3 regions of the Aliiroseovarius sp. ABM4_368 genome follow, and region 2 is predicted to be linked to each of the others. Evidence: riboswitches for the same ligand, from Rfam matches in the RefSeq annotation. Region 2 holds a riboswitch; each other region holds the start of a gene.
What was found. A riboswitch is a leader RNA that binds a small molecule or an ion and turns the genes downstream of it on or off. The one in region 2 is predicted to bind cobalamin.
Positions count from the first base shown of each region.

Region 1: another riboswitch for cobalamin. It lies ahead of cobW (cobalamin biosynthesis protein CobW); the one in region 2 lies ahead of ACXAH3_RS07080 (DUF4198 domain-containing protein).
Region 3: another riboswitch for cobalamin. It lies ahead of ACXAH3_RS15395 (DUF1636 family protein); the one in region 2 lies ahead of ACXAH3_RS07080 (DUF4198 domain-containing protein).

Region 1 covers NZ_JBSWYR010000002.1:71,602-81,900, reverse strand. The annotation lists gene cbiB (adenosylcobinamide-phosphate synthase CbiB) at 1-589, shown strand, start outside; gene ACXAH3_RS06395 (lytic murein transglycosylase) at 638-1,819, shown strand; gene ACXAH3_RS06390 (YbjN domain-containing protein) at 1,858-2,325, opposite strand; gene smc (chromosome segregation protein SMC) at 2,395-5,850, opposite strand; cobalamin riboswitch at 6,053-6,252, shown strand; gene cobW (cobalamin biosynthesis protein CobW) at 6,285-7,391, shown strand; gene ACXAH3_RS06375 (GNAT family N-acetyltransferase) at 7,388-7,840, shown strand; gene ACXAH3_RS06370 (hypothetical protein) at 7,848-8,012, opposite strand; gene cobN (cobaltochelatase subunit CobN) at 8,076-10,299, shown strand, end outside.
Region 2 covers NZ_JBSWYR010000002.1:226,690-236,988, reverse strand. The annotation lists gene ACXAH3_RS07100 (M10 family metallopeptidase) at 1-89, shown strand, start outside; gene ACXAH3_RS07095 (ureidoglycolate lyase) at 90-581, opposite strand; gene puuE (allantoinase PuuE) at 578-1,999, opposite strand; gene uraH (hydroxyisourate hydrolase) at 2,113-2,466, shown strand; cobalamin riboswitch at 2,570-2,782, shown strand; gene ACXAH3_RS07080 (DUF4198 domain-containing protein) at 2,905-3,690, shown strand; gene cbiM (cobalt transporter CbiM) at 3,701-4,318, shown strand; gene ACXAH3_RS07070 (cobalt ABC transporter permease) at 4,315-4,902, shown strand; gene cbiQ (cobalt ECF transporter T component CbiQ) at 4,899-5,687, shown strand; gene ACXAH3_RS07060 (energy-coupling factor ABC transporter ATP-binding protein) at 5,674-6,324, shown strand; gene ACXAH3_RS07055 (ATP-binding cassette domain-containing protein) at 6,321-6,953, opposite strand; gene ACXAH3_RS07050 (ABC transporter permease) at 6,946-8,640, opposite strand; gene ACXAH3_RS07045 (ABC transporter substrate-binding protein) at 8,686-9,894, opposite strand; gene ACXAH3_RS07040 (CDP-alcohol phosphatidyltransferase family protein) at 9,891-10,299, opposite strand, start outside.
Region 3 covers NZ_JBSWYR010000006.1:92,157-102,455, forward strand. The annotation lists gene ACXAH3_RS15380 (cytochrome-c peroxidase) at 1-112, opposite strand, end outside; gene ACXAH3_RS15385 (aldose epimerase family protein) at 109-1,020, opposite strand; gene xylB (xylulokinase) at 1,029-2,489, opposite strand; cobalamin riboswitch at 2,682-2,895, shown strand; gene ACXAH3_RS15395 (DUF1636 family protein) at 2,998-3,405, shown strand; gene ACXAH3_RS15400 (ABC transporter ATP-binding protein) at 3,402-4,184, shown strand; gene ACXAH3_RS15405 (ABC transporter substrate-binding protein) at 4,199-5,152, shown strand; gene ACXAH3_RS15410 (FecCD family ABC transporter permease) at 5,157-6,182, shown strand; gene ACXAH3_RS15415 (DUF1826 domain-containing protein) at 6,199-6,840, opposite strand; gene ACXAH3_RS15420 (GTP-binding protein) at 6,840-8,051, opposite strand; gene ACXAH3_RS15425 (CobW family GTP-binding protein) at 8,066-9,178, opposite strand; gene ACXAH3_RS15430 (heme ABC transporter ATP-binding protein) at 9,401-10,183, opposite strand; gene ACXAH3_RS15435 (FecCD family ABC transporter permease) at 10,190-10,299, opposite strand, start outside.

The DNA of each region.
Region 1 (10,299 bases), 160 kb from region 2:
GACGGAAGAGGGGCGCAAAGCCGTCTCCATGATCGTTGGGCGTGATACCCAAAGCATGTCAGATGATGCCATTTCGCGAGGGGCAATCGAAAGCGCGGCTGAAAACTTCTCGGACGGCGTTGTCGCACCCGCCTTTTGGTTTCTGATCGCCGGGCTGCCAGGGTTGATGATCTATAAACTAGTCAACACCGCTGACAGCATGATTGGCTATCGCAACAAACGCTATGAACAGTTTGGCAAATTCGCTGCCCGCGCGGATGACGTGCTGAATTGGATTCCCGCACGCTTGACCGCACTGATCCTGATCCTCGCCCGCCGCAAATGGTCTGCTTGGTCGGTGATCCGCCGCGACGCGCCTCTGCACCGCTCGCCCAACGCAGGGTGGCCCGAGGCCGCTATGGCATCCACCCTGAATGTCGCTCTGTCCGGCCCCCGCGCTTATCACGGCGAGATGCGGGACTTCCCGTGGGTGAACGGCGACGGCGCGCGCGATATTGGCGCGAAAGAGGTCGATCAGGCCGTAGATGCGCTGTGGTCAGCATGGTTGGTCCTTGTCGGGATCGTGATCGCGCTTGCGGTTGTCACGTGATGCGAATGCGCTAATCTGCACGCCAGGCAGTTAACCAAAGGGTTTCGCATGCAAAAACTTCTCTCAGCAGCGGCAGTCGCGGTGTCTCTGGCCCTGCCCGCACAGGCGCAAACCGTGGCCTGTGGTGGAAGTTTCTCGGACTTCGTAGGCGCGATGAAAGACGCGGCCATCGCCAAAGGGCATTCGAAGTCCACCGTGGACAAGTTTTTTGCGTCCGTTCGGCAAGATCAAGCGACGCTGAAGGCCGACCGCTCGCAGGGGATTTTCCAGCGCCCGTTCGTCGATTTCTCGCGCCGTTTGATCAGTCAGGATCGAATTGATCGGGGGCGCGCCATGCTGCGCAAACACGCCGCGACCTTTGATCGGATGGAGGCTGAATACGGCGTCAGTCGCGGTGTTCTGACCGCATTCTGGGCGTTTGAAACCGACTATGGCGCCTTCCAAGGGGACTTCAACACGCTGAACTCTCTGGTCACGCTGTCACACGACTGCCGCCGCCCCGAACTGTTCCAGCCACAGGTCTTCGCGGCGTTGGAGTTGTACGAGGCTGGCGCGTTCAACCCCGCGACCTCGACCGGCGCTTGGGCGGGCGAGATCGGCATGGTCCAGATGCTGCCCGGTGACATCATCGAGGCTGGGGTGGACGGCAATGGTGACGGTAAGATCGACCTGCGCCAAACCCCTGCAGACGCCCTTTTGTCGGGGGCCAAGATGCTGCAGGGCTTGGGCTGGCGCGCGGGCGAGCCGTGGCTGCAAGAGGTCACCTTGCCCACCGATCTGAACTGGGCCGACACCGGGCTGACCACCACGAAACCCGTGTCAGACTGGGCCGCGCTGGGCGTGACACCCCGCAGTGGAGAGCTGGGCGCAGGTAATCTTCAAGCGTCAATCATCCTGCCACAAGGGCGCAAAGGGCCGGCCTTTATCGCCTACCCGAACTTCCGCGTGTATTTCGAGTGGAACCAAAGCTTCGTCTATGTGACCACCGCCGCCTATTTTGCGACCCGGCTGGAAGGAGCACCGATCTTCAACGCGGGCAATCCTGATCCGGCGTTCAGCGGCCAGCAGCTGAAAGCGCTGCAAAAGAAACTGTCTGCGCGCGGACATGATGTGGGGAAAATCGACGGTATTCTGGGTGCGAAAACCCGGACAGCCATTCAAGCTGAACAGGTCCGTCTGGGTCTGCCAGCTGACGCGTGGCCGACCGCCAAACTGTTGAATGCCCTGTAAGAAATGCGCCCCCAGCCGCGTGGGTGGGGGCGAACGCTTCAGGAAAGCGCGTCTTCGAAGCTTTCGACAACCTCTGTCCAGATGTCGAAAATCTCGTCAAAATCGGTCATGCTAACGCCGTCCTGACCGGTATAGATGTCGTATTCCAACATCTTGCGTCCGTCCTCGGCTTCATAGGCTCGCCCATATCGCTGCTCGGCGTTCCATTCGTTCAGTCCGTCCAACGAAATCTCGCTGTCTGCTGTATATGCAGAGAAAAACTGAAGTGAATTACAGTTGGTGTTGTTTCGGCAGCCATAGAAGAAAACGACCATGTTCGTGCCATAGTACTGCACCTCGACAGACGGATCGCCCACGCTGTCTTCAACCAGTTTTGCGGGTGCGCCAAGGTCTTCAAAATAGGCCAGAACGCTTTCAGGCTCGGACGCTTTGACCTGCTCGGCGCTAGCAGAGTGCCCCGCCAACACAGACAGCGCCATGGCACCGGAAAAAAGAATGGATTTCATAGGTTTCTCCAAATCGGACTTTGGGAAAGCCTAGGGTCATGATTGTAGAGGAGCAAGGGCAAAGCCAGATTAGGCAACCATCTGCTCGGCCTTTTTTAGGTCAACGCTGACCAGTTGGCTGACGCCCTGTTCTGCCATGGTTACACCAAACAGCCGGTCCATCCGCGCCATCGTCACTGCGTGGTGCGTGATGATCAAAAAGCGCGTGTTGGTGCGGCGGGTCATCTCGTCCAGCAGGTCGCAGAAACGGGTAACGTTGGCGTCGTCCAGCGGCGCATCGACCTCGTCCAGCACACAGATCGGGGCGGGGTTGGCCAGGAACACGGCAAAGATCAGCGCCAGTGCGGTCAAGGTCTGTTCGCCACCTGACAGCAGGCTGAGCGTCGACAGTTTCTTGCCCGGAGGTTGACACATGATTTCCAGCCCAGCATCCAACGGATCATCGCTTTCGACCAAAACCAGCTTGGCTTCACCGCCTCCGAAAAGGTGCTTGAACAAGGTGCCGAAGCTTTCATTCACCTGCTCGAATGCAGTCAGCAGGCGTTCGCGCCCTTCTTTGTTCAGGCTGGCAATGCCCGAGCGCAGCGTCTTGATCGCCTCTTCCAGATCGGTCTTTTCAGACAGCAGGTTGTCGTGTTCTTCCTGAACTTCCTTCGCGTCTTCTTCGGCACGCAGGTTCACAGCGCCCAGCGAATCCCGCTGGCGTTTCAACCGGTTCACATCATGTTCGATCTGCTCGGATGATGGCATCTTGTCGGGATCAGCGCCCAGCGTTTCCAGCAGGGCCTCCGGCGTGATCTCCATCTCTTCCTGAATGCGCTCGGCAGCAAGGGCGACGGTTTCGCGGGCAGCATCCGCGCGGGCTTCGGCGCGGGCGCGGGCCTCGCGGGCTTCACCAGCGGCGCGCTCGGCGTCGCGTTCGGCATTGGCGGCCTCGCGCTCGGCTGTTTCGCCTTCAGCCAGCTTGTCTGCTGCGGCTTTGCGCCGGGTCTCGGCCTCGCCGATCGCGTCAGCCAGCTCTTCGCGTTTGGCGGCCAGCTCTTCTGGTGCAGCCTGAGCATCTTTCAACTCGGCCTCGTTTTCGGTTTTGCGCTCGTCCAGTTCGGCGATCCGCTTGCCCGCGGTTTCCAGACGGTGCTTCCACCCCGAGATTTCTTTTGTGATTTCTTGGCTGCGACGGGTCCGCGCCTCGCCCTCGCGGCGCAATTCATCATGGGCCGAGCGTTTGGACATCATGGTCATCCGCGCGGCTTCGACGGCCATTTTGACCTCTTCCACCTGCGTGCGGGCGGCATCCAGATCGCCCAGATCGGCCACGCCTTTTTCAGCTTCCGCCAGACGCTGACGCGCACCCATCGCTTCTTCTTCGTGGCGCTTCAGGGCCAGCCCAAGGTTCTCCAGCTTGCCTTCCGCGATGTTGCGATCGGCCTCGGCACGCGATAGCGCGCGGTTGGCTTCGGTTACCGCGCGGTCGGCGTCACGGCGGGCGTCACGGGCGTGTTTGTCGGCTTCGGTCGTTTCCACCAACCGGGCTTTCAGCATGTCATGGGCGGCGCGGGCACCGTCGGCGCGGGCGGTGGCCTCTTCCAGATCCTGCTTCAGTTCCTGCAGGCGGTTCAACTGTTCCAGCCGCAACGCAGCGGTCGAGGGCTGATCTTCCGCACCGGCCCGGAACCCGTCCCAGCGCCACAGATCCCCTTCCATCGAGACCAGACGTTGGCCGGGTTTCAGGTCTGCCTGCAGGCGCGCGGCGTCTTCGGTTTTGACCAAGCCAATTTGGCTCATCCGGCGGCCCAGAACTTCGGGCACGGTGACATAGTTCGACAGCGCATTCACGCCATCGGGCAGGGGTTGCGATTGCGAGTATCCAGGCAACAACGCCCAACCTGAAGGTGCTTCGCCGTCAATCTCTGGCGCGCGCAGATCGTCGGCCAAAGCAGCCCCCAAGGCCTTCTCGTACCCGGATTTCACGCGCAAGCTGTCCAGCACTTGCGAGCCTTCGGACGCATCACGTTCGACCAGACGGGACAGCGCCTGAACCTCGGCATGAAGGGCATTTACCTCGCCCTCGGCGGACGAGCGAGCCGCGCGGGCGTCAGCCTCGCGCGATTGTGCATCGGCGCGCGCTTCGTCTGCAGCCACAAGTGCGGCTTCCGCATCTTCTGACGCTTTGGCTGCTGTCGTTTGGGCCACACCAGCAGCTTCAAAATCAGCCGCCGCCTTATCTAACGCACCCTTGGAATCGTCCATCGCAGAGCGCGCACGGTTGGCTTCGCCTTCGCTCTTTTCCAGCGTTTTTCGGCTGTCATCCAACAGGCGATGTGCAGATTGATGGCGTGCAGCCAGTCGTGCGACGTCTTCAGTCAGTTGAGTCAGGTCACCTTCACGTTCCTGCAAGATCGCGGCGCTGTCACGGGCATCTGCATTGTACGCCTCAAGTGCATCATCATGCCCTTCAGACGCCTTTGTAATCTGATCTTGTTCCCATTCCAGACGCTCGATCGTCTCGCCCGCATCTTTGTTCAACCCACTTTCGCGATCAATGTCGCGGGTCAGCTGTGTGATGCGGCTGGTTAGGGTCTCGATCCGTTCGCGGGCTTGGGTTTCCTGATCCGATAGCTGGTCACGCTGCACCTGCAGGCGCTGCAGGATTGCGGCGGCGACGGCCTCTTCCTCGCGCAAGGGGGGGAGGCGGTCTTCGGCGTCCTGACGGGCTTTGGTGGCCTGTCGTGAAGCACCTTCGGCCGAAGCGGCAGCCTTCACGCGTTCCGTCAGTTGGGTTTGAGCCTCAGCGCGCGCGACATCCGCTTCGCGCCAGCGGCGATACAGCAGCAAGCCTTCTGCCAGTCGCAGATCATCGCCAATGGTGCGGTAGCGTGCGGCCTGACGGGCCTGACGCGCCAACTGCCCCAGTTGCGAGGCCAATTGTTCGATCACATCATCCACGCGGGCCAGATTGGTCTCGGTGCCTTTCAGTTTCAGTTCGGCCTCGTGGCGGCGTTGATACAGGCCCGAGATCCCAGCGGCTTCTTCCAGAATACGGCGGCGTGCTTTGGGTTTGGCGTTGATCAGCTCGGAAATTTGCCCCTGCCGCACCAGTGCAGGCGAATGCGCCCCGGTTGAGGCATCGGCAAACAGCATGCTCACATCACGCGCGCGCACATCCTTGGTGTTCACCTTATAGGCAGAGCCTGCGTCGCGGGTGATCCGGCGCACGATCTCAAGGTTGTCGCTTTCGTTGAAGCCCGACGGGGCAAGACGTTCGCTATTGTCGAGCAGCAACGAGACTTCGGCAAAGTTGCGCGCAGGACGCGAGGCAGCACCGGCGAAGATCACGTCTTCCATCCCGCCGCCGCGCATTGCGGTCGGGCGGTTTTCACCCATGACCCACCGCAGGGCCTCAAGCAGATTCGATTTCCCGCAACCGTTCGGCCCAACCACGCCTGTAAGCCCGTCAGCGATCACCAGATCGGTCGGGTCCACAAAGCTTTTAAAGCCATTCAGTCTGATCTTCGAAAACCGCAAGCGGTCTGCCTCGTCGTTGATTCTTATCGTCTGATGATTGTTCGGATCGAATTGCGACGAGTCAACGGCCTGCACCGATATGTGGGCGAAATCGGCGAGTTATCCACAAGATATTGCATTTGCCGCCGTTTGGGCGCGTTCGTCTTGCCGTCATTCCGCGCCCGCAGGTCGGTTTCGACCTTGACCCTCTGGCCCATCGCGCGGCAAACAAGTCCGGCATGGTTCCCAATGGGACAAAAGGGAATGCACCGGGGACGACCCAATTCGGGGTTTGATGGTGCAGCCGCCCCCGCGACTGTAAGCGGAGAGCGCCCGCCAACGCCACTGATCCAAAGGGTCGGGAAGGCGGCGGCGCGCTTCGACCCGCAAAGCCAGGAGACCTGCCATGCGAAATCGAAACCCACCCGTCGGGGAGACGGGCGAAGGAGGATAATATGCAAGCAAAGATACCTGCCACCGTGGTCACCGGTTTTCTGGGTGCGGGCAAGACGACCCTGATCCGTCACATGCTGGACAACGCCAAAGGCAAACGCATCGCGCTGATCATCAACGAGTTTGGTGATCTGGGGGTGGATGGCGACATCCTGAAAGGCTGCGGGGACGAGACCTGCACCGAAGATGACATCATGGAGCTGTCCAACGGTTGCATCTGCTGCACCGTGGCCGAGGACTTTATTCCCACGCTTGAGAAACTGCTGGATCGTGACACGCCGCCGGATCACATCGTGATTGAAACCTCGGGTCTGGCCTTGCCGCAACCACTGGTTCGTGCATTCCAATGGCCCGAGATCTCGACCCGCGTGACGGTGGACGGTGTTGTGACCGTTGTTGACGGGAAAGCCGTGTTTGACGGTCAGTTCGCTTCCAATCTGGATGCGGTCGAGGCGCAGCGGAAGCTCGACGAGAACCTAGATCACGAGACGCCTTTGTCCGAGCTATTCAAGGATCAGGTGACCTGCGCCGACATGATTGTGGTGAACAAGTCCGACCTTCTGGCGGAAGGTGAAGCGGATCAACTGGTCTCGAAGCTGACCGGGGACAGCCGTGACGGCGTGCAGGTTGTGCGCTCGACCATGGGCGCGCTGCCGGTCGAGGTTCTGCTGGGGCAGGGCATGGGTGCTGAAGATGATATGGCTGCCCGTCTGTCGCTGCACGAGAAGGGGCATCATCATCACGATGACCACGACCACGACCATGATGACGGCCACCATCACCACGATCACGATGATCACCATCATCACCACCACGATCACGACCATAACGCGTTTGAAAGCTTCGTGGTCACGCTGGGCGAGGTCGCCGACCCGAAAGCCTTTGCCGAGAAAGTCGCCGACGTGATCCGCGCCAACAACATCCTGCGCTTGAAGGGTTTCGCGGCCGTCGAAGGCAAGCCAATGCGTCTGACGCTTCAGGCGGTTGGTCCCCGCGTCGACACCTATTTCGACCAGCCCTTCGGCACCCAGCCCCGCGAAACGCGTTTGGTGGTCATTGGCCAGTCGGGACTGAACCGCGACGCCATAACACAGGCGCTGATCGCATGACCGTTCAGGTTGTCCTTGGCGATCCGCGCGATCCTCAGGCCACGGCGTTGCTGAAGCAAAGCCATGCCTTGATGGAGAGCTTGTTTCCCCCCGAGGACAATTTCTTCCTGAATATCGACGACCTGTGCGTGCCCGAGATCTCGTTCTTCGTGGCACGCGAGGGCGACGTAATTCTTGGCACAGGCGCACTGGCCGACAAGGGCGAATATGGCGAAGTGAAGTCCATGTTCGTCTCACCCGACGCGCGCGGCAAAGGCGTGGGTGAGGCTTTGCTTGGGCAAATCGAGGCAACTTCGCGCCGCAAAGGACATGCGGCGATGAAGCTGGAAACCGGCAATGTGCTTTACGCGGCGCACCGTCTGTACGAACGGGTTGGGTTCCGCACATGCGGGCCATTTGGCAGCTATCCCGAGGCCAACAGTTCGATTTTCATGGAGAAAGCGCTGTGATCGGCGTTTACGCCTTCTTGCCCTTATCGGCAGCCGCCTTCATCCGCGCCAAAAGCGCCGATTTGTCGTCTTTGCGGTTCAGCGGGTTCTTCTCGGTCCCGCGGGCATTATGTTCGGAGTGGCGGGGCTTGCCCTTGGCAGGTTTCGGCGCGCCGGCAGCTTTATAATCCATAGGGTTCACCTTGATCGGGTCATGTTTGGCCGGTCCATAACATCTTAACGCAAGGGACGCGACATGCATCTTCTGGCAGCCACTCCGGGCAGCATTGATGACGGAAAAGAACCGGTTGATCTGGGGCAGACGCCCTCGGATCTGGTGTTCATTTCGGCGGCCGACACGGAACTTGCGGGGTTGGCCCAAGCGCGGGCCGAGATGGCGGACGCGCCCGGTTTGCGTCTTGCCAACATGATGCATTTGGCGCACCCGATGTCGGTCGACCTGCATATCGACAACTGCGCGACGAAGTCTCGGCTGGTTGTGGCGCGTGTGCTTGGCGGCGTCGGCTACTGGAAATACGGGGCCGAACAATATGCGGCCCATCTGCGTGACGCGGGCGTGCCTTTGGCACTGCTTCCCGGCGACGACAAACCGGACGCGGAACTGAGGGCGCTGTCGACGGTGTCGAACGAGGATTACGATGCGCTCTGGGCCTATTTGGTCGAGGGCGGGCCGGAAAACTCGGTTGGGTTTCTGAATTACGCTAAGGCGATGATGCAGGGCGGCGAGCGCCCCGAAGCTGCGCGCCCCTTGCTGCGTGCGGGTGTCTATTGGCCCGGCGCGGGTGTCTCGGATTTGTCTGCTGCGCAAGAGGCGTGGACCGCGGGCGCCCCCGTCGTGCCCGTCGTCTTTTATCGTGCGTTGGTGCAAGGTGCGGGTCTGAACCCGATAAACCGGCTGGTGAAGTCGCTGTTGCGTAAGGGGCTGAACCCGCTGCCAGTCTTCGTTGCGTCCTTGAAAGATCCAGTGTCAGTCGCGACGCTGGAAAGCCTGTTCACCGAGGCCGCGCCCGAGGTTATCCTGAACTGCACCTCGTTCGCCGTCGGATCGCCGCATGCAGGTGACGTGCCCAGCCAAAACCCGTTCGAGGCCCCGTGGTGCAACGCCGCGCCGGTGTGCCAAGTGGTGCTGGCCGGATCCAGCGAAGAGGCTTGGGCCGAAGGTCTGACCGGCCTGTCCGCCCGCGACATCGCGATGAACGTGGCACTGCCCGAGGTGGACGGTCGCATCCTGTCCCGCGCGATTAGCTTCAAAGGCGAAGCGTTCTTTGATGAAGCCACTGAATGCCCCATCGCCACCTACAAAGCGCTGGGCGATCGGGTGCAATTCGTGGCCGAACTTGCGGCGAACTGGGCGCGTCTGCGCCGGGCAGGCGCTGCGGATCGGAAAGTCGCGTTGATCATGGCGAACTATCCCAACAAGGATGGGCGGCTGGCCAACGGCGTAGGGCTGGATACGCCTGCCGCTGTCGTGCACGCGATGGGACTGCTGGCGGATCAGGGTTATATGGTCAAAGATGCGCCCGCGGATAGCAACGCCTTGATGCAGGCGGTCATGGCCGGCCCGACCAATTGGCTTACCGACCGGGCCGCGCGCTCGGGTGGCGTGACGATGCCGATGTCGGACTATCAGATCAACTATGGCCAACTGCCGTGGGAAATGCGTGAGGCGATCGAGAGTCGCTGGGGCAAGCCGGAACAAGATCCATTCTTCACGCCGGGTGACGTTGATTGCGGGTCATTTGCATTGTCGGTTCTGGAGTTCGGCAACGTCGTGGTCGGCGTGCAGCCAGCGCGCGGCTATAACATCGATCCGACCGACACCTATCATTCTCCCGACCTTGTCCCACCGCACAATTATCTGGCCTTCTATTTCTGGCTGCGCCACACCTTCGGCGCGCATGCGCTGGTGCATATGGGCAAGCACGGAAACCTTGAATGGCTGCCGGGCAAGGCCGTCGCCCTGTCCGAGACTTGCTGGCCCGAGGCGGTGATGGGCCCGATGCCGCATGTCTATCCGTTCATCGTGAATGACCCTGGCGAAGGAACGCAAGCCAAGCGCCGCGCGCAGGCGGTGATCATCGACCACCTGACCCCGCCCCTGACCCGGGCCGAGACCTATGGGCCGCTACGCGATCTGGAAGCTCTGGTCGACGAGTATTACGAGGCTGCCGGGGTAGATCCCCGCCGTATCGAACATCTGCGGCGCGAGATTTTGACCCTAACCCAAGCCACCGGGCTGGACGCTGATGTGGGTATGTCGGGCGAGGATGAAGATAGCGATCTGGCGAAGCTCGATGCCTATCTGTGCGAGCTGAAAGAGGCGCAAATCCGCGACGGGCTGCATGTGTTCGGGCAGTCTCCGACTGGGAATCTGGAGCGCGACCTAGGCATTGCACTGGTTCGTGTCCCGCGCGGTCAGGGTGAAGGTAGCGATGCGTCGCTGATCCGGGCTCTGGCAG
Region 2 (10,299 bases):
TCCACATCGAACTGAAAGGCGGTGACAAGCTGGTCATTGAAGACGTGTCGAACAAGATGAACCTTGTCGACGACATTCAGTTCTATTGATCACACCTTTTGCGGGTGGATCAGGATCGGGTTGGCAAATCGGTACTCTTCCAGATTGTCGCCGTCTCCGATCCGGTCAACAACCGCGTAAAGCCCCTGTGCGCCGATGGGGGCGAGAACCCCGTGCCACGTGCCTTTGTGCAGGTTGATCGCTTGATCCGGGCGCATAAGGAAGGCTTTTGGTGTGCCGGGCCTTCCACCTTCGTCCGGGCAGACCGTCACCAGAAGGGTTACGCTGTTCATTGGGATGAACGCTTGTGATCCCAGCGGATGCCGTTCGACCAGATCCAGCGTGAACGGAAACTGCCGCGCCTTGCCGTCAAACAGGCTGATCCCCGCGCGACCTTCGCCAAAGTCCAGTTTCGCCAGATCGTGATGGCGCTGGCACATGCCGGCGTTGATGGTCAGGCTGTCACGGTCGGTCAGCTCCAACACATCTCCGAACGGGGCGAAGGCTTTTGCCGTCAGCGGCTGAGCGATGACTTCGGTCATGGCAGCAGGTCCATCAGGCGAAACTCGGCGATGCGCTCGACTTGGCGACAGGCCTCGGCGAACTCGGTTGCGCGGTCATTAAGGATGCGACGTTTGAAATCCGCCAAGATCGACGCTTTGTTGTGATCGCGCACAGCGATGATGAAGGGAAAGCCGTGTTTGGCCACATAATCCGCGTTCAGCTGCGTAAAAGTCTGGCGTTCGCGGTCTGTCAGCATATCCAGCCCAGCGCTGGCCTGTTCCGAGGTGCTTTCCGCCGTCAGTCGCCCCGCCGCCGCCAGCTTGCCCGCCAGATCCGGATGCGCGCCCAGAACGCCCAACCGTTCGTCGCCAGTGGCAGATCGGAAGGCGCGGCACAGCGCATTGTGCAGACCCGTTGCGCTGTCATGGGCGGGGCCTAGTTCCAGCTCGAAGGCGCGTTCGGCAACCCATGTCGAGTGCTCGAAAATCCCGCCATACAGCGCCACGAAGCGGTCGCGGGACATCTGGCTGGGGCGCTCGAACCGTTTGTGCGGGTGGTGTGTTGCCCAGTGCTCGGCGACCTCGATCCGGCGTGGACACCAGACGTCGTCGTGGCGTTGGATATGGTCGATGAAACGGCGCAGTCCGCTGATCTTGCCGGGGCGACCGATTAGGCGGCAATGCAGCCCGACCGACATCATCGCGGGGCGATCTGTGGCTTGTCCTTCGGCATACAGCGTATCGAACGCGTCGATCAGATAATCTCCGAAATCATCGCCCGTGACCCAACCTGGTGCGGTGGCAAAGCGCATGTCGTTGGCCTCGAGCGTGTAGGGGATGATCAGCTGATCATGTGACCCTATTTCGGCCCAATAAGGCAGATCGTCGTCATATGTGTCCGAGACATAGTCGAACCCGCCATGTTCTGCGACCAACCGCACCGTGTTTTCCGAACAGCGCCCGGTGTACCACCCGCGCGGAGGGCTGCCGACGACCTCGGTATGCAGGCGCACGGCCTCGGCAATCGCAGCGCGCTCGTCGTTTTCGGGCATATCTTTGTGTTCGACCCATTTAAGGCCGTGACTTGCGATCTCCCACCCAGCGGATTTAATTGCTGCGACCTGTTCGGGGCTGCGGGCTAGGGCGGTTGCGACGCCGTAGATCGTCACGGGAATATCTGCGCCAGTAAATAGACGATGCAGTCGCCAGAACCCCGCCCGCGCGCCATATTCATAGATGCTTTCCATGTTCCAATGCCGCTGGCCGGGCCACTGGGCGGCGCCGGGAATGTCGGACAGAAATGCCTCGGACGCGGCATCGCCGTGTAGAACGCAATTCTCACCGCCTTCTTCATAGTTCAGGACGAACTGAACGGCGATCTTGGCGTCGTTTGGCCAGTTCGGGTTGGGTGGCGTTGGGCCATAGCCGCGCATGTCGCGGGTGTATCTGTCGGGCATGGGTTCCCTCGTGCTTTGTCCTTGCCCACCCTTCCAAGGAACGCGGGGCAGGTCAAACAGGATTGCGCGCAGGCGCGGTTCCTTTGATAGTGGTGCCAAGGAAAGGACGTTTCATGACCGGATATCTGACCACCCATGTTTTGGACACAGCGCGCGGCTGCCCCGCGCAGGGTTTGCGCATCGATCTTTACCGGATCGAGGGCGAGGTGCGGGCGTGGATCCACAGCCTGACAACCAACGCGGATGGGCGTACTGACCGGCAGATCCTTCCGGCAGACGAGTTTGAAACAGGCACTTACGAACTGGTCTTCCACGCGGGCGACTATTTGCGCGCGACCGGTCAGGACGGGGAAAGCCCGCTGTTTCTAGATATGGTTCCGATCCGTTTCGGTATGTCCGAACAGACGCATTATCACGTGCCGCTTTTGCTGTCGCCCTATGGATACTCGACTTATCGCGGAAGTTAATTTCGTTCCAAAACAACCCTTTGAAGTTTTTGCGACTTCTCCCGTGGCGTATGCGACCCATCGCGTGCCCTGCTTTCGCTTGACTCGTCCCGTCGTGATCTGACATGCAGAAGCAGCGATCGGTTTCGCGTGTGCAGAAGCACCGTGGAAGTAATAGGGAAGCCGGTGAGGTGTAGCCAACAGGCGCCAAATCCGGGACTGCCCCCGCAACTGTGAGCGGCGAGCAAAGCTGAATATGCCACTGGGCTGAAGCCCGGGAAGGCCAGCTACGCGACGACCCGCAAGTCAGGAGACCTGCCGGACGCTGGGCATTTGCCCATTTCCACCGGACGCCGGGGTGAGCGTCTGGCCCGGCGGTCCAAAGACCTTCCCGTGCCAATACCCCGTTGTTCATTCCTGATTGCAGGTCATTTGCCTGCGACGTCGAATGAGGACGACATGAAAAAGAAACTTCTGGCCGCAACTCTGGCCGCTTTTGTACCCGTTGCCGCACAGGCGCATTTCCTTTTGCAACACACCGATGAGGTGCTGATCGAGAAGCCCGGCGATGTGCCGATGGGCCTGATTTTCTGGCACCCGATGGAGAACGGGCACGCTATGGATATGGACGCTCCACAAGAGTTCTTCATGATCCACAATGGCGAAAGGACCGACCTGATGGATCGCGTGGCCCCGGCCACTTTCAAGGGTGCACATAACGAAGCCGCTGCTTTTACAGCTTCCGTGCCGGTCAAACGCTCGGGCGACTATGTGGTCGTGACCGTGCCTGCGCCGTACTATGAAGAAAGCGAAGACATCTATATTCAGCAGATCACAAAGTCGTTTCTAAACCGCAACGGTTTGCCCACTGATTGGGATCAGCCTGCCGGTTTGTCGACCGAGATCATGCCGCTGAACAAGCCCTATAACGTTGTCGTTGGCTCGACCTTCTCGGGTGTGGTTCTGTCGGACGGAAAACCTGTTTCCGGTGCCGAGATCGAGATCGAATACATGGCTGCCGAGCCGGATCTGGCCGCGTTCTCGACAACCGACAGCAGCGTAGGCGCGATGCCCGGCGGCACCATCGTGGCCCTGACTGATGCAAACGGCGTCTTCACTTTCGGCATTCCGAAAGCGGGCAACTGGGGCTTTGCTGCCTTGGGGTCCGGGCCGGCGACCGAGCATGAAGGCAAAGAGCTGAGCCAAGACGCAGTTCTGTGGATCAAAGCCACCGAGCTGAAGTAAGGACCGCGCGATGCACATTGTAGATGGAGCCTTGTCAAATCCCGTGCTGATCGGCGGCGCGGCTTTGGCTGTGGGCGGTATCGCGATGGGCTTGAAACATCTGCCGCTCGAGCGAATTCCGGCGGCAGGTGTTTTGTCGGCCAGCTTTTTCGTAGCCTCTTTGATCCACGTGCCGATCGGGCCCAGCTCGGTCCATCTGATCCTGAACGGGTTGGCGGGGCTGGTTCTGGGCTGGGCTGCGTTTCCGGCACTGTTTGTCGGGCTTTTGCTACAGGCTGTGTTCTTCGGCTTTGGTGGTTTGACCGTGCTGGGCGTGAACGCGGTGAACATTGCGCTGCCTGCGGTTTTGGCAGGCTTGATCTTTGGAAGACTGATTGCCCGAGGCAGCCCGGTGCAGGGCGCGATCTGGGGTGGGATCGGTGGCGGGTTTGCCATCGCCGCTACCACGGTGGCCGTCGCTCTTTCGCTTGCCCTTTCGGGCGAAGAGTTCATCCCCGCTGCCAAGCTGGTCTTTGTGGCGCATATTCCTGTTATCATCATCGAAGCACTTTTGTCTGGCGCAGCCATTTTCCTGGCCCGCCGCGTAAAGCCCGAGCTGTTTATCCGCTCGAAAGGAGGGTTGGCATGATCCGTTCCCTAGTTCTGATCCTTGCATTGGCAGCGCCTTTGCCCGCGTTGTCCCACAACGTTATCGCATCTGTCTTCCCTTCTGGGTCCGATATCGAGGGCGAGATCGGCTTTTCCAGCGGCGACATGGCCCCCGATCTGAAGATCGAAGTCTTCGACGAGGCGGGCAATAAACTGGGCGAGACAATCACTGATGCAGACGGGTTCTTCATCTATACGCCTAACCAGCCCGTGACCCATATATTCCGGGGCGATCTGGGTGCAGGTCATGTGGCCGAGGTGATCATGCCAGCAGCCGAAGTCGCTCAATTGATGGGGCAAGAGGCTGCTGACGCAAGCGCTGGCGCTTCGGTCCTGAACGGTGCCCCGGCCTCTAGCATGGCACCCGCCGGTCTGTCCGATCAAACCCGCGCCGAGCTTGCCACCATGATCCGCACAGAACTGCGCCCGATCCGGCAAGAGCTGACTGCGTTGAAAACCGAAACAAACTTCCAATCGGTGCTTGGTGGGATTGGCTATATCGTTGGGCTCTTTGGTCTGGGCTTCTATATCGCGGCCCGCCGCAAGATGGAGGGCAAGGCGTGACCTATGTCCTGACCGGAGAAAACAAGCCGCTGACCGGCTTTGGCGCATTGCGCTCTGCCGTGTCTTCGCTTGATCCCCGGATGCGGATTGTCATGACCGTGATTTATGCGATCACCGTAGTTGCACTGGATGACCTGCGGGTTCTGTCGGGTGCGCTGATCCTGTCGATGTGGCTTCTGGCGATCTCGGGTCTGCCGTTTCATAAGACTTTTAAGCGCATGGCGATGATGGACGGCTTCATTATTTTCACCTTGATCCTGCTTCCCTTCACCATGCCCGGCACGCCGATGTTTTCGGTGTTCGGATTTGACGCCACATGGGAAGGCCTGTGGCGCGCGACCGAGATCGCGCTGACCGCCAATGCGGTCATTCTGGCCGTCATGACGCTGGTCGGCTCGATGGAGCCTGTCACTATGGGCCACGCCCTGTTCGCGCTGAAAACGCCCGAACGGTTGGTACATCTGATGATGTTCACCATCCGCTATATCGACGTGCTGCGCGAAGAATACATGCGTCTGCGCACCTCTATGAAGCTGCGTGGTTTTCGCCCCGGCACCAACTGGCACACCTATCGCAGCTATGGCTATCTGGTCGGCATGATGCTGGTGCGTGCGATTGAACGCTCGGAACGTATTCTGGCGGCGATGAAATGTCGGGGCTTTTCGGGGCGCATTATACTGCTGGAAGAGTTCCGCCTGACACGTACAGATGTCATGTTTGCAGGCGCAATGCTGCTGGCACTAGCGGCCCTGATCTGGGCCGAGGTCACCTATGCCATTGCTTGAGCTCACGGATATTCACTTCGCCTATCCGGGGCTTGAGCCCGTGCTAGAAGGCGCATCAATGCGGATGGACCCGGGCGAGCGTTTGTCGATTGTCGGGCCGAACGGCGCGGGTAAGTCGACGCTTTTGAAGCTGATTATGGGCCTATTGCGGCCGGATGCGGGCACCATCACCGCGTTTAACAAACCGCGCGCCGAAGACGCTGATTTCCACGAGGTCCGCCGCCGTATCGGTTTTGTCTTTCAGGACGCCGATGACCAGCTGTTCTGTCCCACTGTTGCTGAGGACGTGGCGTTTGGCCCTCTGAATCTAGGTAAGTCCAAGGACGAGGCGCTGGCGATTGTCGATCAGGTTCTCACCCGGCTTAGTCTGATGCATCTGCGCGACCGGATCACGCATAAGCTGTCCGGTGGAGAGAAACGCCTGGTGACGCTGGCAACCGTGCTGGCGATGGAGCCCGAGATGCTGATCTTGGACGAGCCCACCAACGCGCTGGACCCGGACAACTACGCCCGCTTGACCGAAATCCTGAAAGGGCTGGATCAGGCGATCCTGTTGGTCAGTCATGCCCCCGAGTTCCGGACCGAGATCGCACCCGATGGCTATCGGCTGGAACACCGGAAGCTGGTGCGGATCTAACCGAGCCTCACCAACTGCCCCCCCGCTGCATCCGCGTCTTCTTGATCATGGGTGACCATCAGAACGGGCAAAGCACGGGCGCGGGCGTGTTCAAACACCAGCGCGCGCACCTGTTCTCTCAGCGCGGCATCGAGGCCCGAAAATGGCTCGTCTAGCAACAGTGCCTTCGGCTCAGATAGCAGCATTCGCATCAAAGCCACCCGCGCGCGTTGGCCTCCCGACAGGGTTTCGGGGTCGCGATCGGCGAAACCTTCCAGCCCCACCTCGACCAGTGCCGCCTCGATCTGTGCCCGGCGTTCCGCGCGCGTACCGCCTTGGGTCAGCCCGAAAGCCAAATTGGCCCCGACGCTGAGATGTGGGAACAGAAGTGCGTCTTGGAACAGGATGCCGACGCAGCGATCCTCGGAAGGCAAAGGCAGCAGGTCGCGGCCCTCAAGTCGGACATGGCCGTGCAGTGTGAATGCCGGGGGCAGGGTGCCGATGATCGCGGACAGAAGCGTGGACTTGCCAACACCGCTTGGCCCCATGATGGTCAGCACCGATCCGAGCGCGACATGGGTGTCGATCTCGATTAGTTCTACGCCGTCTTTCAGGATGCGGACCTGATCCAGATGCAATCCATTATCCATTCAAAAGCCCCTTTCGGTTGCGCCATACTAAAGCTGGCAGTGCCAAGGCCAGCGCGAAGGGCAGCATCGCGGCGGCGGTTTGCATCAGGCCGAAAACTCCAATTGCGCGGCGATCTCCGCCCGAAGCCAGCGCGACAGCCTCGGTTGTCAGCGTTTCGACCCGGCCTCCACCCGCCAGCAGCGTGGGCAGATATTGCCCGACGGATACGGCGACACCGACGGCGGTTGCAGTCAACAGCGGGGCCAGCAGCATAGGCAGACGCACGCGCCACAGGATTTGGTTTGGCGTGGCTCCCAATGCCTTGGCAATGGTGGCTTGGCGGCTATCCCATGCGCTCCACGGTCCTTCCAGAGACAGGCGCAGATAAGGCAGGACAAAGACCAGATGCGCCACAATGACGGGCAGTCGGCCCATACCCAACCCGAAGTTTAACAGAAGCGTTTGCAGCCCCGGCAGGAATGCGGTTTGCGGTAGGATCAGCGGCAGATAGATCAGCCACATCCCGCGCTGGGTTATGCGCAGGCCATATCGTTCCTCGGTCTCTAAACAGCCGACGGTCAGGATCATCCCGATGGTGACCGACACGCCAGCAATCAATGCAGTCTCTCCCAAGGCATCCAGACTGCCTGCGCGGTGGCGCATCCAGCTGCGCAAGGTGAACTGGTCGGGCAGCAGGTCAGGGAAGCTCCAGAAACCGGCGAAGGACCAAGTGACCAAGCCGAAGAAGCCCAGAAGCAGGGACAGAGAGACAATGGCGCCAAGGGCGAAGCCGGTGACGCGCAAAGTTGCGTCGCTGCGCCCGCGCCGTCCAGACTGGATGTGGCGACAGGCAAGCCGGGCAATCAGCGCTTCGCCCAGAAACCACAGGCCGACGCCTGCGATGACCAGCAGCAACTGCCACAGCGCTGCGGCGGCGGCGAGCAGGCGGAAGCCGATATCCGGGTCGGACATCCAGCGCACAATCTGCACGGACAGGGTGGGCGGGGTGGACGGGCCAAGGATCACCGCAACATCCACCACCGACATGGCCCATGTCAGGACCACAAGGACGGGAAGACGGATGCGGGCGTAAAGCGCGGGGAAGATGGCGATCATCCACGCTTTGATGCGGCCGTATCCCATGCTCTGGCTCAGCGCCATGCGGCGGCGGCCATCGATCTGGCCAAGTGCGGCGATGGACATGAGCAAGAGGAACGGAACCTCTTTCACCACCATCCCGGCGATCAGCGACAGGCCCCACGGATCGTTCAGGATCAAAAGGTCTGGTGGGCGCTCCCACCCCGTCAGCCAAGGAGAAAACAGGCGCGTGATCCAGCCTGAGGGGGCGATCAGAAAGGCCAGTCCGAAGGCGGCGGCAGCATGCGGGACCGAGAGGAAGGGCGAGAGCAAACGTTCCAGCAGGCGAAAGCCGCGTGTGCCGGTCCAGCCCGCAAGGATCAACGCGGTGATGGCGAGCGACAGCACTGCCGAGACTGCACCAGTGACCAGCGACAAACGGGAGGCATCAGCCAGTCCGGGCCAATCCAACAACGCACGAAAGGGTTCCATCGACGGCCCGTGTTGCCCGCCTGCCGGAAAGTGCCCAAAGGCAGGCAGAAGCGTTCCCCACAACCCCGCCACCAGCGGTCCCAGCAGAAACAGGACCGTCAGCAGTGGAAACAGAGGAAGGCGGGGAAGGCGGAACATGGTCGGATACTGCCCCGCGTGCAGGACGCGGGGCAATCAGATGTTTTACTGAACGCCGTAGCGCGTCTGCCAGTCTTCCGCGATGCGGGTCATCCAGCTGGGGTGTGGTTCGTCCTGCACGCGGCCAAGCTGGGCGGGTGTCAGGGTCGCAATGCCCAGATCCAGCGCGTCAAAGCGTGCGCGGTCTTCGTCCGACAAGGCGGCCATATTCAGAACGGTGCCATAGCCCAGCACGTTCGGGTCTTGCGCGTGGGCTTGCGCTTCGGGCGACATCAGGAAGTCGGCCAAGACCATCGCGCCTGCTTTCGACCCCGAGTTATAGGGGATCGCCACGAAGGACGCGTTGCCGATTGTGCCCTTGTCCAGAACAAAGGTGCGCACGGTGTCGGGCAGCTCGTAATTCGCAATCGCGGTCGAGGCTTCCGAGGGTGAGAAGCTGATCGCCAGATCAACCTCGCCATCATTCATCAGCTGAATTTGACGCGGACCATTGGCGGGATAGGCCCGACCCTCGCGCCAGAGGTTGGGGGTCAGTTCCTCAAGGAAAGACCAAAGCGGGTCCGTGGCCGCGTCATAGCTCTCATCCGAGACCGGCTGGGCAAGTGCTGTCGCGTCGGGCGTAAGCTCGACCAGCATTTGCTTCAGGAACGTCGTGCCCAAAAAGTCAGGCGGCTGTGGATAAGTGAAGCGGCCGGGATGGGCTTTGGCCCATTCAAGGATCGCGGCGGCTGACGGCAGCGGCTCGGCAATATCCGCCGTGTCATACATGAACACAACTTGGGCCATCGCCCACGGGGCCTCGTACCCTTCGACTGGAACTGTGAAGTCCGTGCGGACTGTCTTGCCCTCGGCATCCACAAACTGCCAGTTCGGCAGATCTTCGGCAAACGGGCCAAACAGCAGGCCGTTCTCCTTCATCGAGGCAAAATTGGCCCCGTTAATCCAGATCATGTCGATGGCGCCGTCATCATCCTGGCCGGCCTGCTTTTCTGACAACACGCGAGTTACGGCATCGGCGGTGTCGGTCAGTTTCACATGCTCCAGCATCACGCCATAGCGTGCCTCGATCTGATTACCGACCCATTCGATGAACGCGTTCGTCGTGGGCGAGCCGCCCCATGCGTTCCAGTAAACTGTCTGGCCTTTCGCCTCGTCCAGCACAGCGTCCCAGTTTGCGGGGTCAGGATCGGCAAAGCTAGCCATGGGCAGAAGGGTCGACGCCAGAAGGCTGGCGGCAAGAGCAAGATGTTTCATTTGGACTCCGGTTGATCGATAATTGTGGGGCCAAAGGCCTGATACGCACCCCAGACACGCAGAATGGCGGTGGCGAAGCAGGCGATGGCAAACAGCCATGCCAAGGGCATGAAAAAACGGGGCGCAAGGCAGAGAAGTACAAAGAACAGGATGGTTTCCGTACCCTCAAGGATGCCGTTGGAATAATAGAGCGACTTGAGACCTTGCACGCGGCTTTCGATCCCTTTCTTCTCGGCAAGGATCGCATAGCCAAGGAAGCTTGCGCCGTTCACATAAAAGCTTAGCAGAAGGAACGCACCGGCAATTCCGTTGGTAGCGGGGTCGTACAGAATGAATGCCATGGGGATCGCGCCGTAGAATGCGAAATCCGCGGTGATATCCAGATAACCGCCGAAATCGGTACGT
Region 3 (10,299 bases), on a different contig from region 2:
CGCGCGCCGGATCACGGTCCCGGAAAGCAGGCGCTTGCCCCAGTTCTTGCGCCGACGCACTGCTGAAGGCCAGACAGGCAACGACAAGAGCTGTTTGGACAACGTTCCTCATTCGCCGACCTCTAAGACCAGCTTTTGCACATATGGCGATGCGGGTGTGCAAATCGTGGATGGAAAATGTGGCTGGTTGACCGCATTCGGGAAGCCAGAGGGTTCAACGCAAATGCCGCCCCATGCTTCAAACGGGGCACCCAATCCATGCCCGGTATATATCTGCGCCCCCGGCTGATCCGATGCGACCCGCAGCTTCAACCCAGACGGCGCCGAAAGCTCGGCGATATGTTGCAGGCCTTTGGCTTTTTCGGGCCGAATGAAGAACCGGTCAATCCCATCAGGGAAGCTTCGCAAACGCCGCCCTGTCCGAAAATCGAGCGCCGCGTCTGCAACGCCTTCAATCTCTCCGGTGGCAATGCCCGCGGCGGAAAGCGACAAGACGCGCTCCATTGGCATTGTCAGCTTCAGATCAGCACCCGACTTCTCGCCCAAGGTATAATAGTTGTGCTGTGCAAGGCTGACCGGACGCGGGCGATCAACTTCGACCCGCATTTCATAGGTCAAACTGGTGTCCGACAATACGACCCTGATCACGAAACGAGCTTTGCCCGGAAACCCGGCCTCCCCGTCCGCTGCAACATAGGTCAGGTCGGCGGTTCGGTCATCTAGCTTTGACAGGCTCCAATATTGGGCCGAGATACCCTCGACACCCGAGTGCAATGAATTGACCCCTTCATTGGCCATCAGCTTTACATCCGTGCCACCCAGCGAATACCGCGCCCCAGCAATACGGTTTGCCACAGGCCCGACAATGGCCCCGACATAGTATGGGTCCGACAGATAGTCTTTTGGATCGTCATAGCCGAGGATCAAGGGAACATCATCGTGCCACCACCCTTGTGTCACGCCCCCGTAAGACAGCAATCGAACACGCATCGGTCCATGCCGCAAGTCAACGGTTTGCATCGGATTCTTCAAGACGCGGCGATCGCGCTGATCGCAGGATAGGCGGCACGGTATCTGGCATAGGCCGCATCATAGGCAGCCGTCAGGTCGCGGCGCGGCTCAATGACATCAGCAACCGCCGGAGGGCTCATGACCTCATCAGGTGTTGCACCGGTCGCCGCACAAATCGCCAAGCGCGCGGCGCCCATAGCCGCCCCAAGTTCTCCGGCTGCTGGAACCGAAAGCGGCAAATCCATCATTGTCGCCAATGTCTCTAACCAAAACCGGGACCGAGCGCCCCCGCCTACAGCAAAGACCGTCTTAAGATCAGCCCCCGTTTGCGCCAAAGCCGCTTGACTGTCCCGCAATGCAAATCCGACCCCCTCCATCACGGCGCGGGTCAAAGCGGTCTGATCCGTCGCAATGTCCAGACCCAAGAATGCACCCCGAACTGTCGCATCATTATGCGGCGTCCGTTCGCCTGAAAGATACGGCAGGAAAAGTACCGAAGATGGTCCGTTGATCTTGTCCGGCAGCGCCTTGGACAGGGCCGCGGGCTGCTCACCAGTGTTCCGCGCCAACCAGTTCAAACTGTCTGTCGCTGATAGAATTACACCCATCTGGTACCAGCGCTCTGGCACTGCGTGACAAAATGTATGCACCGCAGTTTCCGGCGCAGATGCAAATCCACCCCGCGCCGCCAGCAAAACGCCGGACGTCCCCAAAGACACGAAACCAGCCCCTTCATTCAAGCACCCGATCCCACAGGCTGCAGCCGCATTGTCCGCAGCACCGCCTGCGACAACCACCGATCCGCTGATCCCCCATTCCGACCTGAGTGCATCGCGCAGCATCCCACCAGCCGCGCTTCCTTCAACCAAATCAGGCATCTGATCTGATCGCATGCCCGAAGCCGCCAGCGCAGGCTCTGACCACTTGCGCGCGCCCACATCCAGCCATGATGTCCCGGCGCTGTCGGACATGTCGCTTAGATACTCACCCGTAAGCCAAAGCCGCACATAGTCCTTCGGCAGCAGAACCTTTGAAACCTTTTCGAAAACATCAGGCTCATGTTCCGCGATCCATGCCAGCTTGGGCGCCGTAAATCCGGGGAAAACTATGTTGGCCGAGGCATCGCGCATCACCGGATTTTCATCAAGTGCGGCAGCCTGCGATGCCGATCGCGTATCATTCCACAAAATGCAGGGGCGCAAGGCTTTCCCGCTGGCATCAACCAAAGTCGCACCATGCATATGACCGCTTAGCCCGATCCCTTTCACATCTTGGAAAGCAGGTCCGGCAGCGTCAGCCAACCCGCGCATGACGCGCTGACTGGCAGTGATCCAGCTGTCCGGATCTTGTTCTGACCAACCATGGTGCGGATGCTGTGTTTCCAAAGGCGCCTCAGCCTCGGCCAAAACAACGACGGCATGATCAATCAAAATCCCGCGCACACCCGATGTTCCAAGATCCAGACCGATGAAACTCATTTTTACCTCATTTATTTTATCGCATAAATTAATGACCAAGTGCCCGGAGTCAATCGCCATGCTTTGACCATGCACAGTTTTCGTTCAAGAATGTCGACCCCTATTCGCCATTTGCCCCGCCTCAACGGGTATCGGATGCAAAGCCATGTGCCACGTGGCGAAACTCCTCTCTTGACAACCAACACACCTCTCGACACCTTCAGCCGCGATGGTTTCGGCACGCCAAAGGCAAGCCGGATGAAAAGGGAACACGGTGAGGAACAGCCAATCGGCGCCAATTCCGTGACTGCCCCCGCAACTGTAAGCGGTGCGCATCCCCTCGACGCCACTGGAGCAACGCTCTGGGAAGGTTGGGGACAAGCACAAAGCCGCGAGTCAGGAGACCTGCCATCTGAACCGTAACTCAAACCGGGCGGGGTGTCCTGGAAGGAGGCCAATATGGCTTTGATGGCGTTTGCCACATTCAGATTTGGTGTCATTCCCTCCCTGCAAGCGCGCGGAGGGCGTCATGAACCGGACTACCACACACCGAATTACTGTTTGCACGTCGTGCAGACACAAGGGACAGGCCTGTCGGCCGGGTTATGAACTGATCGCAAAGCTGCGCGCTGCAATTTCGGCGGCGGGCGACGCCATCGGCGAAGATTTTGAAATCTCCGGCACCGCATGCATGGCGGGCTGCGATCGCCCTTGCACGGTCGCCTATCACGGCACGCGCAAAGCAACCTATCTGTTTGGCGACATAGACCCTGACGTGGACATTTCAGACCTTGTGGACTTCGCAAGCCAGTACGCGGTCCTTCACGATGGTTGGTGCAGCTCTGTTGACCGGCCCGGCAAGCTGCGCAGCAACACCCTTGCTCGTATTCCAGCCACCATCATGGCGATTGAAGACACTGCCGAGCTGGTGTCATGAGCGCCGCAGAGCTTCGGGTCGAAGGCGTCACATGGGCACCATCGCGAAAATCGCCACTATTGCTGCATGACACCAGCTTTGACGTTCCTGCGGGCCAGACGCTGGGCGTTGTTGGGCCGAATGGGGCAGGAAAAACGACGCTTCTGCGCCTGATCTATGGGTTCAACCTGCCCTTCAGCGGGCATGTGTCTATCGGTGGCCAGACGCTGTCCACACTCGCCCCCCGCGCCGTCGCCCGCAAGGTCGCCGCCGTGTTGCAAGAGCAGCCTACCGATTTCGCCCTGAATGTCCGCGAGATCGTCGCCCTTGGCCGCGTGCCGCATCGTCTGGGGTTCGCCACACCCGGCAAGCGCGATGAAGAAGTGATCGAGGCCGCGCTGGATCGCATGGATCTGCACGGCATGGCGCATCGCAGCCTGTCGACCCTGTCCGGCGGCGAACGCCAACGGGTGATGGTGGCCCGCGCCTTGGCGCAAGAACCGCAGGTCTTGGTTCTGGATGAGCCCACCAATCACCTTGATATCCGGCACCAGCTTGAGGTGCTCCAACTGATCCGTGATCTGGATTTGACCATCGTAACGTCGCTGCATGATCTGAATCTTGCGGCTGAAGTCTGCGACCAAATCTTGGTCTTGCGCGGCGGACACATGATGTCTGTCGGCACCCCCGGGGAGGTGCTGTCAGACGAACTGGTTTCGAAAACCTTCATGGTACAGGCCCGGCTGGAAGAACTCAGCCTCAGCCGCAAACCCCATTTTTCATTCCAACTTCCAAACTGAACAAGGGAAACCCTATGAAACACTTGCCATATGCCCTTGGCATGAGCCTTCTGGCGACTTCAGCATTTGCCGAAGTCACCGTGGACAGCTGCAGCCGACAGGTCACTTTTGACACTCCACCCAAGGCGGCCGTGTCCAACGACGTAAACCTGACCGAGATGATGCTGGTGCTTGGCTTGGCTGATCGCATGGTCGGCTATACCGGCATTTCTGGCTGGAAAACTCTGGACGAAGAGATGCGCGCCGGCGTCGAAGCTCTGCCCGAGCTATCCACGAAATACCCGTCGAAAGAAGTGATCGCGGGGGCCGACGCCGATTTCTTCTTTGCTGGTTGGAACTATGGCATGAAGGTCGGCGGCGAAGTAACACCCGAAACGCTCGCCCCGTTCGGCGTCAAGGTCTATGAGTTGACAGAAAGCTGCATCCATATCGGCGACAAGCCGAAAGTCAGCATGGATGACATGTATAATGACATCCTTAACCTTGGGAAGATCTTCGGCGAAAACACCAAAGCGCAGGAACTGGTGGCAGGCTATAAGGCCGAGCTGGACGCGTTCACCGCCGAGCTGAAAACCGGCGACGAACCGCTGCGTGTGTTTGTCTATGACAGCGGTGAAGACACGCCCTTTACCGCTGGAAAATACGCCATGCCGACAGCGCTGATCGAAGCGGCAGGCGGCAAAAATATCATGGATGATTTCGAGAAAAGCTGGGCGACCGTGGCTTGGGAAGAAGTGGTGGAACGCAACCCCGAAGTCGTCGTGATCGTGAACTATGGTGAAGTGACTGCCGACGAAAAACGCGCGTTCATGATGAACAACCCGGCCTTTGCCGATCTGGACGCTGTAAAGAACGACCGTTTCGTCGTGCTGGAATATGTCGAAGCCACCCCTGGCCCGCGCAACGTCAATGCGGTGAAGAAACTGGCCAGCGGTTTCTGGGGCCACAGCACTCACCAAGGACAATAAGGCGATGCGGCAGCCCACACAGCGTTTGCCCCTTCCGGGCATTTTCCTGATCGGAGCAGTTCTGTTCGGGCTGTCGCTTTCCATTGCAATCTCGGTGGGCGCGGTGTCTGTGCCCATCGACACGGTCTGGGGCGTGTTCTTCAACAGCACTGGTTTGTCTGACGCCGAACCGACATGGTCCGCAGGCCGCGCCGCCATCGTGTGGGAAATTCGCTTTCCCCGCGCACTTTTGGCAGCCATGGTCGGGGCGGGGCTGGCGGTCGTCGGGGCTTCCCTTCAAGCCGTCACCCGCAACCCGCTGGCCGATCCGCATCTTTTAGGCATCTCATCAGGAGGAGCCTTCGGTGCGGTGGCCGCGCTAATGCATACGGGCCTTTTCATGGGGCTTCTGACCGTCCCGTTCATGGCGTTCCTTGGCGCTTTGATGGCGACGGCCATGGTGTTGGGCGTGTCGCGCATGGCGTCTGCGACCTCGGCAGACCGTTTGGTGCTGGCAGGCGTTGCCGTGTCCTTCGTGATCATGGCAGGCGCAAACATCCTGATTTTTCTGGGTGACCCCCGCGCATCGCACACCGTAGTCTTCTGGATGCTCGGAGGGCTAGGGTTGGCCCAATGGTCGCACCTGTCTTACCCGCTGATCATCCTTGCTCTGGCAGGGACTTGGCTTTGGCTTCAGTCGTCAAAGCTGAACGCCATGACCATCGGTGACGAGACCGCAACAACGCTTGGGATCTCGGTCGCCAAGTTCCGTTTGTCCGTCTTCGTGGCTGGCGCACTGATCACTGGCGTCATGGTCGCATTTTCCGGCCTGATCGGGTTTGTCGGCCTGATGGTGCCCCATATCGTGCGGATGTTGGTCGGCGGCGACTATGCGCGCGTTCTGCCCGTCTCTACCCTGTTCGGAGGCATCTTCCTGCTGTGGGCCGACATCGCGGCGCGCACATTGATGGCACCCGAGGACATCCCAATCGGGATCATCACCGGCCTAATCGGCGGCATATTCTTCATCTTGCTGCTGTCGCGAAGATAACAGAACCTGCCGTGCCTCAGACCTCGTCTTCCGGGTCAGCAACAGGATCAAGCACCAACAGCAAACGCGTCTCGCCGCTTCCTTCGATGGGCGGCGAACGGTGCAGCAAGCCCGAGGCCGGCTGCTCTGGCCAGCGGGTGCCCCGCAGCAGGATCGGCGCGCCGGTGGACACTGTGATGATACGCTTGGGGTCGCGGCCATCTTGACCGGTGCCATATTGCGTGCCGGTCCCGCGATAGGTGCAGACCAGCCGCGCGGTGATCGCGTCGACATGGAACTTGCGGCAGGCGTTGGTGGTCACCACATCAAGACGCACCCGCAGAAAGCGCGCGCGCATCAACTCGGAAAAGAGTTGGGAAAGCGCCGAAATGTCGTCGATCAACATATCCCGTTCAGGACAATCCGGCGTGCCAGACGTGTCACAGATGTGGCGGACGGCATCCGGAATGGCCTCTGGGCGCAGGATCATGCGGGTCTTGGGCAAAAGAGCGGCGTCCAAACCGTCGATCCAATCTTGAAATGACGGTAAGGGCTGACGCCGCCAAACAGCGGCCGCAACGCCCGGACGATGGATAGCTGACAGGTCTTCAGCCGTGTCGGTTAGATGCACCCCAAGGGGTGCATCTTGCATCAGCGTCTCAAGCACCGTGACATTCATCAGCGCTGCCCCCAGAGCGGGAAGGCGTCGGCCAGATCCTCCCATTCTTCTGGGCGGAATTCGTCCACATCCATAAGGGCTGCATTCAGGCGCGCTTTGATGGCGTCTTCGTCATAGCCGGTGCCGATGAACACGATCTCTTGCCGCCGGTCGCCCCAGGGTTCGACCCAGTTGCGGGCAATCTCGGCTTGCGCCTCGGGATGGGTCGGCAGGCGCTCTTCAGGCAGCGATGCCCACCACAGCCCCAGCGGCTTGACCGAGGACAACGCCCCCGCAAGGCTAAACTCGGCCGCCCATTGTGGGCGGGTGGCGATCCAGAAGTGCCCCTTGGCGCGGATCACGCCGGGCAGATCGCCGTTCAACACCTTAAGCAGCCGTTCAGGATGAAACGGCGCGCGGGCGTGATAGGCGAACGAGCTGATGCCGTATTCCTCGTCTTCAGGCGTGTGATTGGCAAAGCCGTAAAGCTCTTTGGCCCACATCGGGTGTTCATGCGCGGTGTCGAAATCGAAAAGGCCCGTGTCCAGAATGGCATCGGCGGACACGTCCGAGTGATTGGTCTCGATAATCTTCGCGTCGCCGTTCAGGGCGCGGATGATTTTGCGGGCGTTATCCGTACGTTCAGGCCCAGCATCGTCCACCTTGTTCAGGATCACCACATCGGCAAATTCGATCTGCTCGGTCAGCAGGCTGACCAGGCTGCGATCATCCTGCTCGCCCAAGCTTTCGCCGCGGTCGGTCAGGAAATCGTGGGACGAGAAGTCCTGAAGCAGGTTCACCGCATCGACCACCGTAACCATCGTATCCAGTCGCGCCACATCCGACAGACTTTCCCCGGCTTCGTCACGGAAATCGAAGGTGGCCGCGACGGGCAGCGGTTCGGAAATCCCGGTGGACTCAATGAGCAGATAGTCAAAGCGCCCTTCCTCGGACAGGTTGCGGACCTCTTTCAGCAAATCATCGCGCAAGGTACAGCAGATGCAGCCGTTCGACATCTCGACTAGGGTTTCTTCCTGACGCGAAAGCTCGGTCCCTTCGCGCACCAGATCGGCGTCGATATTCACTTCGGACATGTCGTTGACGATCACAGCCACGCGGCGCCCGTCGCGGTTGTTCAGAACACGGTTCAGAAGGGTTGTTTTTCCAGCCCCAAGAAAGCCAGACAGCACGGTCACAGGCAGGCGGGTATCGTTAATCGGCGTATCTTTCATAGCATTTAACTCGCTTATGTAAGGGAAGGTTCGGCGCGCAACATGTTCAAGCTGTGCTCTAGCTCGGCACGCGGAATGTCGCGGGCAATGACGACGATACGCGAACGGCGATCGTCAGACGGCCAGTCTTTGACCGGCAGCGGAGGATCAAAGATGGTTTGAACCCCATGGAAAACGAATGGCATCTCGATGCCTTCAAGGAACACCACGCCCTTGACGCGCAGCAGATTGGGACCACGTTGTGCGGTCAGCGTGTTTAGCCAGTTGTCGAAGACAGCATCGGCCAAGGGTTCATCAAGGATGATGGACGCCGTTTCGATGCGGGCGTCGTGACGTGAATGGGATGCCGGGGCCGACGGCGACGCGGCCATCCCAGACAAGTTCGCAAAGGGATCTGAAGTCAAACCGGCAGATGCACCCTGCCCCGATGCGTGAGACATCACATGAACCGGAGAGCCAGGCGCTTTGCGCCCAGTTGTCCAAGACAACACATCGACCGGAGCGGCCTCTTTGCGCAACCCGCTCAGCCCCCACAGCTTCCCGGCCAAACCTTCACCGCGGACGGCATGCAGGATGCGCGCGGTCGGGTTTAACCCCCGCAGGCGTTCTTCGACCCTGATGATCTGCTCGGGCCCTACCAGATCGGCTTTGCTGAGAACCAGCAAGTCGGCCATCGCGACCTGTGAAACGGCTTCGAACTGATCATCCAATGTCTTAGGGCCATTGGCGGCATCCACCACGGTAACGACCCCATCCATGCGGGTCCGCGCGGCCAGAAAATGTTCGACCAAAAGTGTTTGCAGGATCGGCCCAGGTTCCGCCAGCCCTGTCGTCTCAATCACGATCCGATCGAAGTCAAATTCACCCGCCTCACGGCGCTGAAACAGTTTTCCGAATGTGTGTCCCAGCTCGCCCCGCACAGTGCAGCACAGGCAACCCGATTGCATCAGCGTGACATCGTCGCTGGAGGTCGCCATCAAGTCGTGATCAAGCCCTGCTTCGCCAAACTCGTTGACGATCACGGCGATCCGTCCTGACGATGCATCCGACAGGATAGCGTTCAAAAGCGTTGTCTTTCCTGCTCCCAGAAATCCGGTTAGCAAAGTGACAGGTAAGCGCGAATCCACAGTGCGTGCTCCTTTGGTGTGGAGGCTTTTTAAGTTATGTTATAATATAACGCAACAGCTTGATGCGAATACCGCACCCACTCAACAGCACTGCGCTGGCGGGACGACTTTACAATATTAGCGAAGGTCCAGCGTGCCAAAAGCGTCTCGACTTGAATAAGCCGAGATCGCATTTGGCGGGCTCTGGGTTGTCCTTATTCACTCTCAGGACAAACAGAGGTCTTATGAAAGCGTCACGCCCGCTGGGTGCAGAACCACCGACGAACCGATCGCAGCCGGGTCAAGATCCACGTGGCAATCATAGGCTTGCGAAAGGTTCAGGCCGGTCAGAACCGCGTCGGTCCATCCATCCGCAAGGACGCGACCGTCCTTCATTATCACGATCCTGTCTGCATAAAGCCCCGTCAGGTTCAAATCGTGCATCACCGCAATCACGCCACCGCCTGCTTTGGCAAAGTCGCGAGCGATGTTCATCACTTGAATTTGGTGTGCAATGTCCAGCGCAGCAACAGGTTCGTCCAGATAAAGCCAGCGTGGTTCACCATCCAATGTTGGCTCCCAAACCTGACATAAAACGCGGGCCAGTTGGGTGCGCTGTTGCTCGCCGCCGGACAGCTCTTGGTAATATCGGTCTTCATAGCCGGTCAGCCCGACCCGGGCCAAAGCACGCTCGGGCAGCGTGTCATCTTGCGCCGAAACACCTGACATCAGCCCAAGGCGTACAACTTCAATCACCGTGAAAGGAAAGGCCAAGGGGGTCGATTGTGGCAACACGCCCCGTTGGCTGGCCAGTTGCCAAGCCGCCAAGCCGGTCACGTCCTGCCCGTTCATGGTGATCTTGCCGCCGTGATCCACATCCCCTGTTAAGGCGCGCATCAATGTCGTTTTGCCGGATCCGTTCGGGCCGACAATTGCCGTGACTTGCCCTGGATAAGCGATGAAATCTATCCCATGTAAGATCTCTTTTCGGCCCAGTCGGACGTGAATGTCAGTTGCGTTTATCATGTCGCCTCACATATCCAGAACGCCGCGGGCGCGCAGAAGGATCCACAGGAATACCGGAGCGCCCAGAACAGCTGTCACGATGCCAATGGGCAGTTCGGCGGGAGCAATGATGTTGC